2 regions of the Streptomyces sp. NPDC088817 genome follow, and region 1 is predicted to be linked to the other one. Evidence: riboswitches for the same ligand, from Rfam matches in the RefSeq annotation. Region 1 holds a riboswitch; the other holds the start of a gene.
The links. Region 1 has a riboswitch for cyclic di-AMP ahead of ACIP4X_RS13820 (C40 family peptidase). Riboswitches for the same ligand answer to the same signal wherever they lie in the genome.

Region 1 (4,383 bases):
ACGACACAGGTCGTCGCGCACGCCGACCCGGACGCCGTGCGCAAGGCGCTCGGCACGCACGAGGGCCCGGCCGTGCTCGTCTCGGACACGGTGTTCTCGGTCGACGGCGACGCGGCCCCGCTGGCCGAGTTCGCCGCGGTGTGCCGGGAGCGCGGCGCGGGACTCCTCGCCGACGACGCCCACGGGCTGGGCGTCCTGGGCGCCGGAGGCCGCGGTGCCGCGCACGCGGCCGGACTGGCGGGCGCCGACGACGTGGTCGTCACGGCCACGCTGTCGAAGTCGCTCGGCAGCCAGGGCGGAGTCGTCCTCGGGCCCGCGCGGGTGATCGACCACCTCGTCAACGCGGCCCGGACGTTCATCTTCGACACCGGCCTCGCGCCCGCCGCCGCGGGAGCCGCCCTGGCGGCGCTGCGACTGCTGCGCCGCGAACCGGAGCGGGCGGCACGCGCGCGTGCGGTGGCGGCCGAACTCCACGCACGCCTGACCGCCGCGGGCCTGGAGGCGGTACGTCCGGACGCCGCGGTGGTCTCGGTGCGCGCGCCGTCCCCGGAGCGGGCCGTGCGATGGGCGGCCGACTGCCGGGCGTCAGGCCTCGCCGTGGGCTGCTTCCGTCCTCCTTCCGTGCCCGACGGCATCTCTCGGCTGAGGCTGACCGCCCGCGCGGACCTCTCCGGGGCGCAGATCGAACGCGCTGTACGGGTGATCGGTGGGACGCGGCCATGAGTCGGCGTGACACGGCCGCGCGTCACCGTGGGCGGATGTGACCGGATGGTGCGTCAGACGAGGTGAGCCGCGGCCGTGAAGCGGGCCCAGCTCGCGGGGGAGAAGAGCAGCGCCGGGCCGGCCGGGGCCTTGGAGTCGCGCACGGCGAGCAGTCCGGACCACGGTCCCGCGGCGGGCCGGGCCGTCTCGACGCAGTTGTTGGCTCCCGTGCTCCAGCTGCTGCGCAGCCAGCGCACGTTGTGCAGATCGGTGCTGGAAGATACGTGCCGAGGCAGAGCGGACATGGTGCCTCCTCAGGCGGTACGCGGTGGTGCGCCGTCAGTGTCCTGGCGTATCCCGGCGATGAAGTCCAACGAGTCCTCGGGCGAGAGGGCGTGGATCCGCAGGGTGTCGAAGGCCTCCGTGTAGGCCTCTAGGTCTTCTTTCCGCTCGAGATGGAAGCTACTCGTCAGGTGGTCGAGAACCACCACGTTCAGATCAGAGGTGTTCGAAAACGAGAAGATTACGAAAGGCCCGGTGACGCCGATGTGCGCGCCGGCGGCGAACGGCAGCACCTGGAGCCGTACCTGGGGCAGCCGGGCCGCCTCCGTCAGCCGCTCCAGCTGCCGCCGCATGATCTCGGGGCCGCCCACCTCGCGGCGCAGCACCGCCTCGTCCAGCACCGCGTCCAGCTCCAGCGGCGGTCGCGCCCGCAGCACGTCCTGGCGGGCCAGCCGCACCTCCACCAGCGCGTCCAGCCGGTCCTCGTCGAGCCCGTCCACGGCGGCCCGGGTGACCGCGCGGGCGTACTCGGGCGTCTGCAGCAGCCCGGGGACGACCGAGGTCTCCAGGGTGCGCATCCCGCTCGCCTGCGACTCCAGGCTGATGAAGTCCCGGTAGGTCGGCGGCAGCACGCCGCGGTAGGCGTGCCACCAGTGGTGCCGGCCGTCGCCGTCGTCCAGTCCCGCGAGGACCAGGAGCAGCTCGCGGAGCTGGGAGTCGTGGACCGCGTAGGCGTCCAGGAGCGAGCGCACATCGGCCGGTTTCACCCCACTGGTGCCGGTTTCGATGCGGCTGACCTTCGACTGGTGCCAGCCGACCAGGCGGGCCGCCTCACCGCTGGTGAGGCCCGCGCCGGTGCGCAGCGCGCGCAGTTCGGCGCCCAGCTTCCGGCGGCGCACCGCGGGACCGTGTTGCATGGATGACTCCCTCGCTCCCTCTGAACGCTCCACGCGACCCGCTTCACATACGGTCTTCCGTCGCAGAGTTCACCGCATCGAGCGACAGATATATGCATATCCCGGTGGATCGCCACCGAGAGCGGAGCACTGATGGCAGTCTGACGGCGAAGCACCAGTGCGGGACCGTACTCGAACCATCCGCTCAGTGTCGGACTCCGGCCCCGTGGGAAAGGGACGACGTCGCCATGGCAGACCATCTGGAAGCATCCGTCACTCTGCCGAGCGATCCCGCCTCGGTCTGCGTGGCCCGCGCCTATGTGGCCGGCACGCTCGCGGAGTGGGGCCTTCCGCCGGCCACGGACACCGCCGAGACGGTGCGGCTCATCGTCTCGGAACTCACCACCAACGCCGTACAGCACACTCTGGGGCAGTCACCCACCTTCACGGTGGACCTCGTCCTCGTGCGTGACGAACGGCTGTGCATCGGGGTCACCGACAGCCACCCCCGGTTCCCGAAACGACTGCCGGCCGCCGTCCAGCAGGACAACGGCCGGGGCATGGTGATCATCCGGTGGCTCACCGCCGAGTGCGGCGGCAGTCTGACCGTGCGGCCGACCCGGGAGGGCGGCAAGACGGTCTGCATCGAACTTCCGTGGACGGCTCCCGCCCGACCCGTGACGGCCGCGGGCCAGGAACCGTAGGAAGGTGCGGTGACGACGCCGCGGCGCCGCCACCGCCCCGCACGGCGGCCGGGTCAGCTGATCCGGCCGTACCAGACGCTCTTCGTCCAGATCTTCTGCAGCTTCACCACGTCCCCGGTCTTCGGGGCGTGCCAGATCTTGCCCGAGCCGGCGTAGATGCCGACGTGGTACACGTACGAGCCCGAGTGGAAGAACACCAGGTCCCCGGCCCGGCGGCTGCCCGCCGAGATGTGCCGGCTCCTGTTGTACTGCTGCTCGGCCGTGCGGGGCAGACTCTTGCCCGCCCTCTTGAACGAGTACAGCGTGAGGCCGGAGCAGTCGAACCTCCGCGGCCCCGTGGCACCCCACTGGTAGGGCGCCCCCTTCTTGGACGCGGCGATCTGCAGCGCCTTGGTCCCCATCGTCACGGCCGAGGCCTCGGAGGCCACGCCCGGCACCACGATCGAGCCGCCCACGGCGGCCAGGGTCAGTGCCGAGGCCGTGCCGGCCCGGGCCATCAGCGACGGGACACGATTGAGCGCAGTCATGCGCAACCCTTCGTCAGCCGCCTGTGAAGGATGACCTGTCGGATTCGGGCTGGCGAAGTTGCCCGGCCGCGTTGCCGCGGCTTCACCCCAAGGGCTGCTCGGGCCGGCCATGGTGTGACCGTTCCGGCGACCCGTCGTGCTTGGGTCCTCCACTCCTGCCGATCCACTCCTGTCGACCGGTCATCCGGGCGGCGGCAGGACTCGGCGTCCGCCCGGACCGCCCCGCCGTTGTGGCGGGGGCTTGTCGTCAGACAGGGATCTTCACCCACGGATGTCCGAAAATCCCAATGGAAGCGAGTGTTTGTGTTGTTACTCACCACGCGCCCGTTCGGGTGGACACCCTCGCGATCGAACGGATGCCCCCTCACCCGACGACCCCCGGACCAGCACCGGAAGGCCTTGTTCCGCCGTTCGGGGAGGCGTGTTGCGCAACTGTGGCGGTCCCGGAAGGGGAGCTGAACCTACACCGAAAGGCGGGCGGTCATTCGGGGACATTCCGTGCCGCGTGTCGTGGCGCGCCGCCTTCTGCGCCCGCCGCGCCCCTGGTGGTGGATGACGTCAACTTCCGCAGTTTGGCGGCGTGGTGAGGCGGATGGTGCGCGGCTCGCCGTCCGGCGCCGGCGGCGCGCAGGGCAGGGTGGGTGTCGCCTCCGGTTCGGTCCGGTGCGGAGCGCGTGAGTCGGCAATTGGGGACGATCCGGTCAACCACCCCATAATTCATGACTTCTGGCGCTTACGGTGCCGGGTGTCGCTCCAGGCCGCCCGTGCCTGCCGCGCGGGCCGGCCGCCGGGCTCCGCTCAGCGGGACACGCCGCGCCGCTTATCGGATTGGCAAAGAAGGTCAACGACCCCTGTTCTCAGGGACCTCACAGCCGCAAAGATCCCCGTACCCAATTCGCAACGACGTACGGGGAGGTCCCCCTTGAGGGACATGAGACCCAGGAACCGGGTGCTGGCGCTCGGTTCGGCCGGTGCGCTGGTCACGGCGACCCTGATAGCCGGCGCGGTGGCGACGCCCGCGGCGGGCGCGAACAACGGCCAGGGCCAGGACCGCGAGTCCCGCGGCGCGGCGATCGCCGCCGAGCGTGCCGCGAAGGCCGGCATCGACTGGCAGGACTGCCCCGCCGACTGGGGGCTGGCCAAGCCCATCCAGTGCGGTTACGTCTCGGTGCCGATCGACTACGCCGACCCCTACGGCAAGCAGATCAAGCTGGCCGTCGACCGCATCGGCAACACCGGCTCCAAGGAGGAGCGCCAGGGCGCCCTCGTCTA
Region 2 (4,383 bases), on a different contig from region 1:
CCGACGGACTCATCGACGGGTTCGCGGGACGCGGCACAGCCGACCTCATCCACGAGTTCGCCTTCCCGCTGCCCATCTACGCCATCTGCGACCTGCTCGGGGTCCCCCGCGAGGACCAGGACGACTTCCGGGACTGGGCGGGCATGATGCTGCATCTGCCCGGGGGCGGGCCCCCGGACCCCCGGCGCCCCGGCAAGGGGCCCCGCGGCGGAGTGGCCCGCTCGGTGAAGATGATGCGCGCCTATCTCGCGGACCTCATCCACCGCAAGCGCGAGGCGCTGCCGGCCGAACCCGGCCCCGGCGAGGACCTCATCTCCGCTCTCATCCGCGCCTCCGACCACGGCGAGCACCTCACCGAGAACGAGGCCGCCGCCATGGCCTTCATCCTCCTGTTCGCCGGCTTCGAGACCACCGTCAACCTCATCGGCAACGGCACCTTCGCCCTGCTCACCCACCCCGAGCAGCGGGACCGGCTCCAGCGGTCCCTCGCCGAGGGGGACGGCGGTCCGCTGGAGACGGGGCTGGAGGAACTCCTGCGCTACGACGGACCGGTGGAAATGGCCACCTGGCGCTACGCCACCGAGCCGCTCACCCTCGGCGGGCAGGACATCGCCCCCGGCGACCCGGTCCTCGTCGTCCTCGCCGCCGCCGACCGGGACCCGGAGAGGTTCGACGACCCCGACGTCCTCGATCTCGGGCGACGTGACAATCAACACCTCGGCTACGGACACGGCATCCACTACTGCCTCGGCGCGCCGCTTGCCCGGCTGGAGGGCCAGACCGCGCTCGCCACCCTCCTCACCCGGCTTCCCGATCTCCAACTGGACGCGGATCCAGCCGACTTGCGCTGGCGGGGTGGGCTCATCATGCGCGGACTGCGGACGCTTCCGGTGCGGTTCACCCCCGGTCGGTAAGTCGGAGGGAAGCCGGACAAGGCCGGAAAAGGCGCCTGCCGCCGCATCACCCCTACCCACTGACGGCCCCGAAGATGACACAGTCTCAGCTGTGTGATCTTCACGTGATCTGTGCGGCATGAACTTGTAACAAGAGAGCGTCAGCGGCTACTTTCACCCATCAGCGTGGCGCCGAGTCGCGGCCGTCACGCGGGTCAGCGTTGTCGCACGAAAGGTCTCCGTATGCTCTCCGGGAACGGTCGTCACCGTCGGCCCCGTCAGGCTCCGGCCCTCCTCGTCGCCGCTGGAGTGACCGGATCCGCCATCGCCATCCCGCTGATGGCCGCCGGCGCCGCCAGTGCGGCCGACGGCAACACCTGGGACAAGGTGGCCAAGTGCGAGAGCGGCGGCGCCTGGAGCTCCAACGCCGGCAACGGCTACTACGGCGGCCTGCAGATGACGCAGGACGACTGGGAGAAGCACGGCGGCCTCGACTACGCGCTGAGCGCCGACCAGGCGAGCCGGTCCCAGCAGATAGCCGTGGCCGAGAAGGTGCTCGCCGACAAGGGCCCCGGCGCCTGGCCGACGTGCGGTCTGGTCTCCGGTCTCGGCGAGAAGTCCGAGGCGGCGAAGGTCGACACCGGCGTGGGTGACACGTCCGGATCCTCCAACTCCTCCGGAAAGTCCCTCACGGACGAACTCGGTCTGTCGAACTCGTCACAGACGCCGGCCGACTCCTCCGGCTCGGCCGGCTCGTCGGACACCGACCCCGGTTCGGCCGACTCCTCCGACTCCCCGAGCGCGTCCCCCGACACGTCCTCGCCCTCGCCGTCCGCGCCCGGCAAGAAGACCGGGCCGGGCAAGTCCGACACATCCCCCGATGTCGCCGCGAGCGGGTCCCAGTCGCCCGCCACCTCGCCCTCGGTCGCGCCGGACTCGGGCGACACGGACAAGTCCTGGCAGGTCGGCGGCAGTTCGGCCCTGGTCGACACCGGGGCGCTGGGCGGCGGACGGCACCGCGGCGGCAGTGCCGTCGAGAACCTGGTCGACAACCACACGGCCGCCTCCGCCGGCCGTCACGCCGCACGCACCGCCGACTCCTACACCGTTCGCGCCGGCGACTCCCTCGAGTCCATCGCCGACTCCCTTGGCGTGCCCGGCGGATGGGACGCGCTGTACGCCGCGAACAAGGGCGCGATCGGGTCCGACCCGAACCACGTCTCCGCCGGTCAGACCCTGAATGTCCCTACCGAAACGCCCCAAAAGTAGCGGGAGTTCGCGTCACGCTTCGCCCTGAATGTCCCTTTCGGGGAAAGTGTGGGATGAGTCTCAGAAGCCCTGATCGTCTTTGGAATTCGGCGGAGCGCGTGCCTACGGTCGTGACCGCTCGTCACCACGAGCCCCGGCTGCCGCAACGCCGAATCCTGCCAGCGGCCGCACGGGAACAGTCGTCGCGTCAAGCGCCGTGGGCAGGAGCGGGGGACCCAAGGTAGGCGCCGCGCCGGGCAGTTGGCCGGAGCGGCTAGGGGTGGAGCCGCGCCTCGTGTACGAGGCGCGGCCGGGCAACTCAACCGGCCCGAACCCGACAGCTCACCTCGCAGGCGTCGGTGAGGGGATCCTTCCATGCTGTTCTCCAGCAAGGGCAAGCACCGCCGTACGTCCAAGGCCACCCGTGTCGTCGCGCTCGCCGGTGTCGCCGGCGCCGCGGTCGCCGCCCCGCTGATGGCGGTCGGCGACGCCTCCGCAGCCACCGCCTCCCAGTGGGACGCGGTCGCGCAGTGCGAGTCCGGTGGCAACTGGTCCATCAACACGGGCAACGGCTTCTACGGCGGCCTCCAGTTCACCAGCTCCACCTGGGCCGGCTACGGCGGCACCGCCTACGCGTCGCGCGCCGACCTGGCCTCCAAGTCGGAGCAGATAGCCGTCGCCGAGAAGGTCCTCGCGGGCCAGGGCAAGGGCGCCTGGCCGGTCTGCGGCAAGGGCCTGTCCGGCGCCGCCTACACCGGCAGCGCCCCCGCGTCGTCCTCCTCCTCGTCCTCCCCGTCCTCGGCGGCCTCGTCGTCGGGTGGCGACTCCGCCAAGAGCACCACCACCCGCTCGACCGAGCGGCAGGCCGCCAACCGCTCCGCGACGCGTCCGGCCCCGAGCGGGACCGTCACCACGCCGACCGGCAAGAAGGTCGAGAAGGGCGACGGCGAGTACAAGGTGGTCTCCGGCGACACCCTCAGCTCCATCGCCGCCCGTCACGGCGTCCAGGGCGGCTGGCAGAAGCTGTTCGAGCTGAACAAGGACATCGTCGACAACGCCGACCTCATCTACCCGGGCCAGCAGCTCCACCTGAAGTAACGGCCCGTCCCCGCCCTCCACGGGCACCCCGCCCCGGCGCGTTCCCCCCTACGTGCCGGGGCGGGGCTTTTTTCGTCTCCCGCACGCCGGCCTGTTCCCGAAGATTCCCCTCCCCTTTGTTCCGAGCGGGAACAATGGGTACCGTCACCCTGTCCACGAGGCGGTCGGTCGGCCGGTCGCCGCCCCGGGACGGTTAGGCTCTAGTCGCAAGGCTCACGCCCCGCACTTTCAGCGTCACATCCCAGAAGGAGATGCTCGTGCCGTCCATCGACGTCGTCGTAGCCCGGGAAATCCTGGACTCCCGAGGCAACCCCACGGTCGAGGTCGAGGTCGGCCTCGACGACGGCAGCACCGGTCGTGCCGCCGTCCCCTCCGGCGCCTCCACCGGTGCCTTCGAGGCCGTCGAGCTCCGTGACGGCGACCCCAACCGCTACCAGGGCAAGGGCGTCGAGAAGGCCGTCCTCGCCGTGATCGAGCAGATCGGCCCGGAGCTCGTCGGCTACGACGCCACCGAGCAGCGTCTGATCGACCAGGCCATGTTCGACCTGGACGCCACCGACAACAAGGGCTCGCTCGGCGCCAACGCCATCCTCGGCGTCTCCCTCGCCGTCGCCCACGCCGCCTCCGAGGCCTCGGACCTCCCCCTCTTCCGCTACCTGGGCGGTCCGAACGCGCACCTGCTTCCGGTGCCGATGATGAACATCCTGAACGGCGGCTCGCACGCCGACTCCAACGTGGACATCCAGGAGTTCATGATCGCCCCGATCGGCGCGGAGTCCTTCTCCGAGGCCCTGCGCTGGGGCACCGAGGTCTACCACACCCTGAAGAAGGTCCTGAAGAGCAAGGGCCTGTCCACCGGCCTCGGCGACGAGGGCGGCTTCGCCCCGAACCTCGGCTCCAACCGCGAGGCCCTCGACCTCATCCTCGAAGCGATCAAGGAAGCCGGCTACGCGCCCGGCGAGCAGATCGCCCTCGCGCTCGACGTCGCCGCCTCCGAGTTCTACAAGGACGGCAAGTACCTCTTCGAGGGCAAGGACCGCTCCGCGGCGGAGATGACCGAGTACTACGAGGAGCTGGTGGCCGCCTACCCGCTCGTCTCCATCGAGGACCCGCTGTTCGAGGACGACTGGGCCGGCTGGAAGGT

Region 2: linked by a shared signal. The riboswitch ahead of ACIP4X_RS03995 (transglycosylase family protein) and the one ahead of ACIP4X_RS13820 (C40 family peptidase) in region 1 are both predicted to bind cyclic di-AMP.

What each region holds. Positions count from the first base shown of each region.
Region 1 covers NZ_JBIVJN010000006.1:271,672-276,054, reverse strand. The annotation lists gene ACIP4X_RS13840 (8-amino-7-oxononanoate synthase) at 1-723, shown strand, start outside; gene ACIP4X_RS13835 (DUF397 domain-containing protein) at 777-1,007, opposite strand; gene ACIP4X_RS13830 (helix-turn-helix transcriptional regulator) at 1,017-1,901, opposite strand; gene ACIP4X_RS13825 (ATP-binding protein) at 2,129-2,584, shown strand; gene ACIP4X_RS13820 (C40 family peptidase) at 2,638-3,111, opposite strand; cyclic di-AMP (ydaO/yuaA leader) riboswitch at 3,115-3,328, opposite strand; gene ACIP4X_RS13815 (alpha/beta fold hydrolase) at 4,043-4,383, shown strand, end outside.
Region 2 covers NZ_JBIVJN010000002.1:80,598-84,980, reverse strand. The annotation lists gene ACIP4X_RS04005 (cytochrome P450) at 1-914, shown strand, start outside; gene ACIP4X_RS04000 (transglycosylase family protein) at 1,137-2,162, shown strand; cyclic di-AMP (ydaO/yuaA leader) riboswitch at 2,345-2,512, shown strand; gene ACIP4X_RS03995 (transglycosylase family protein) at 2,517-3,239, shown strand; gene eno (phosphopyruvate hydratase) at 3,491-4,383, shown strand, end outside.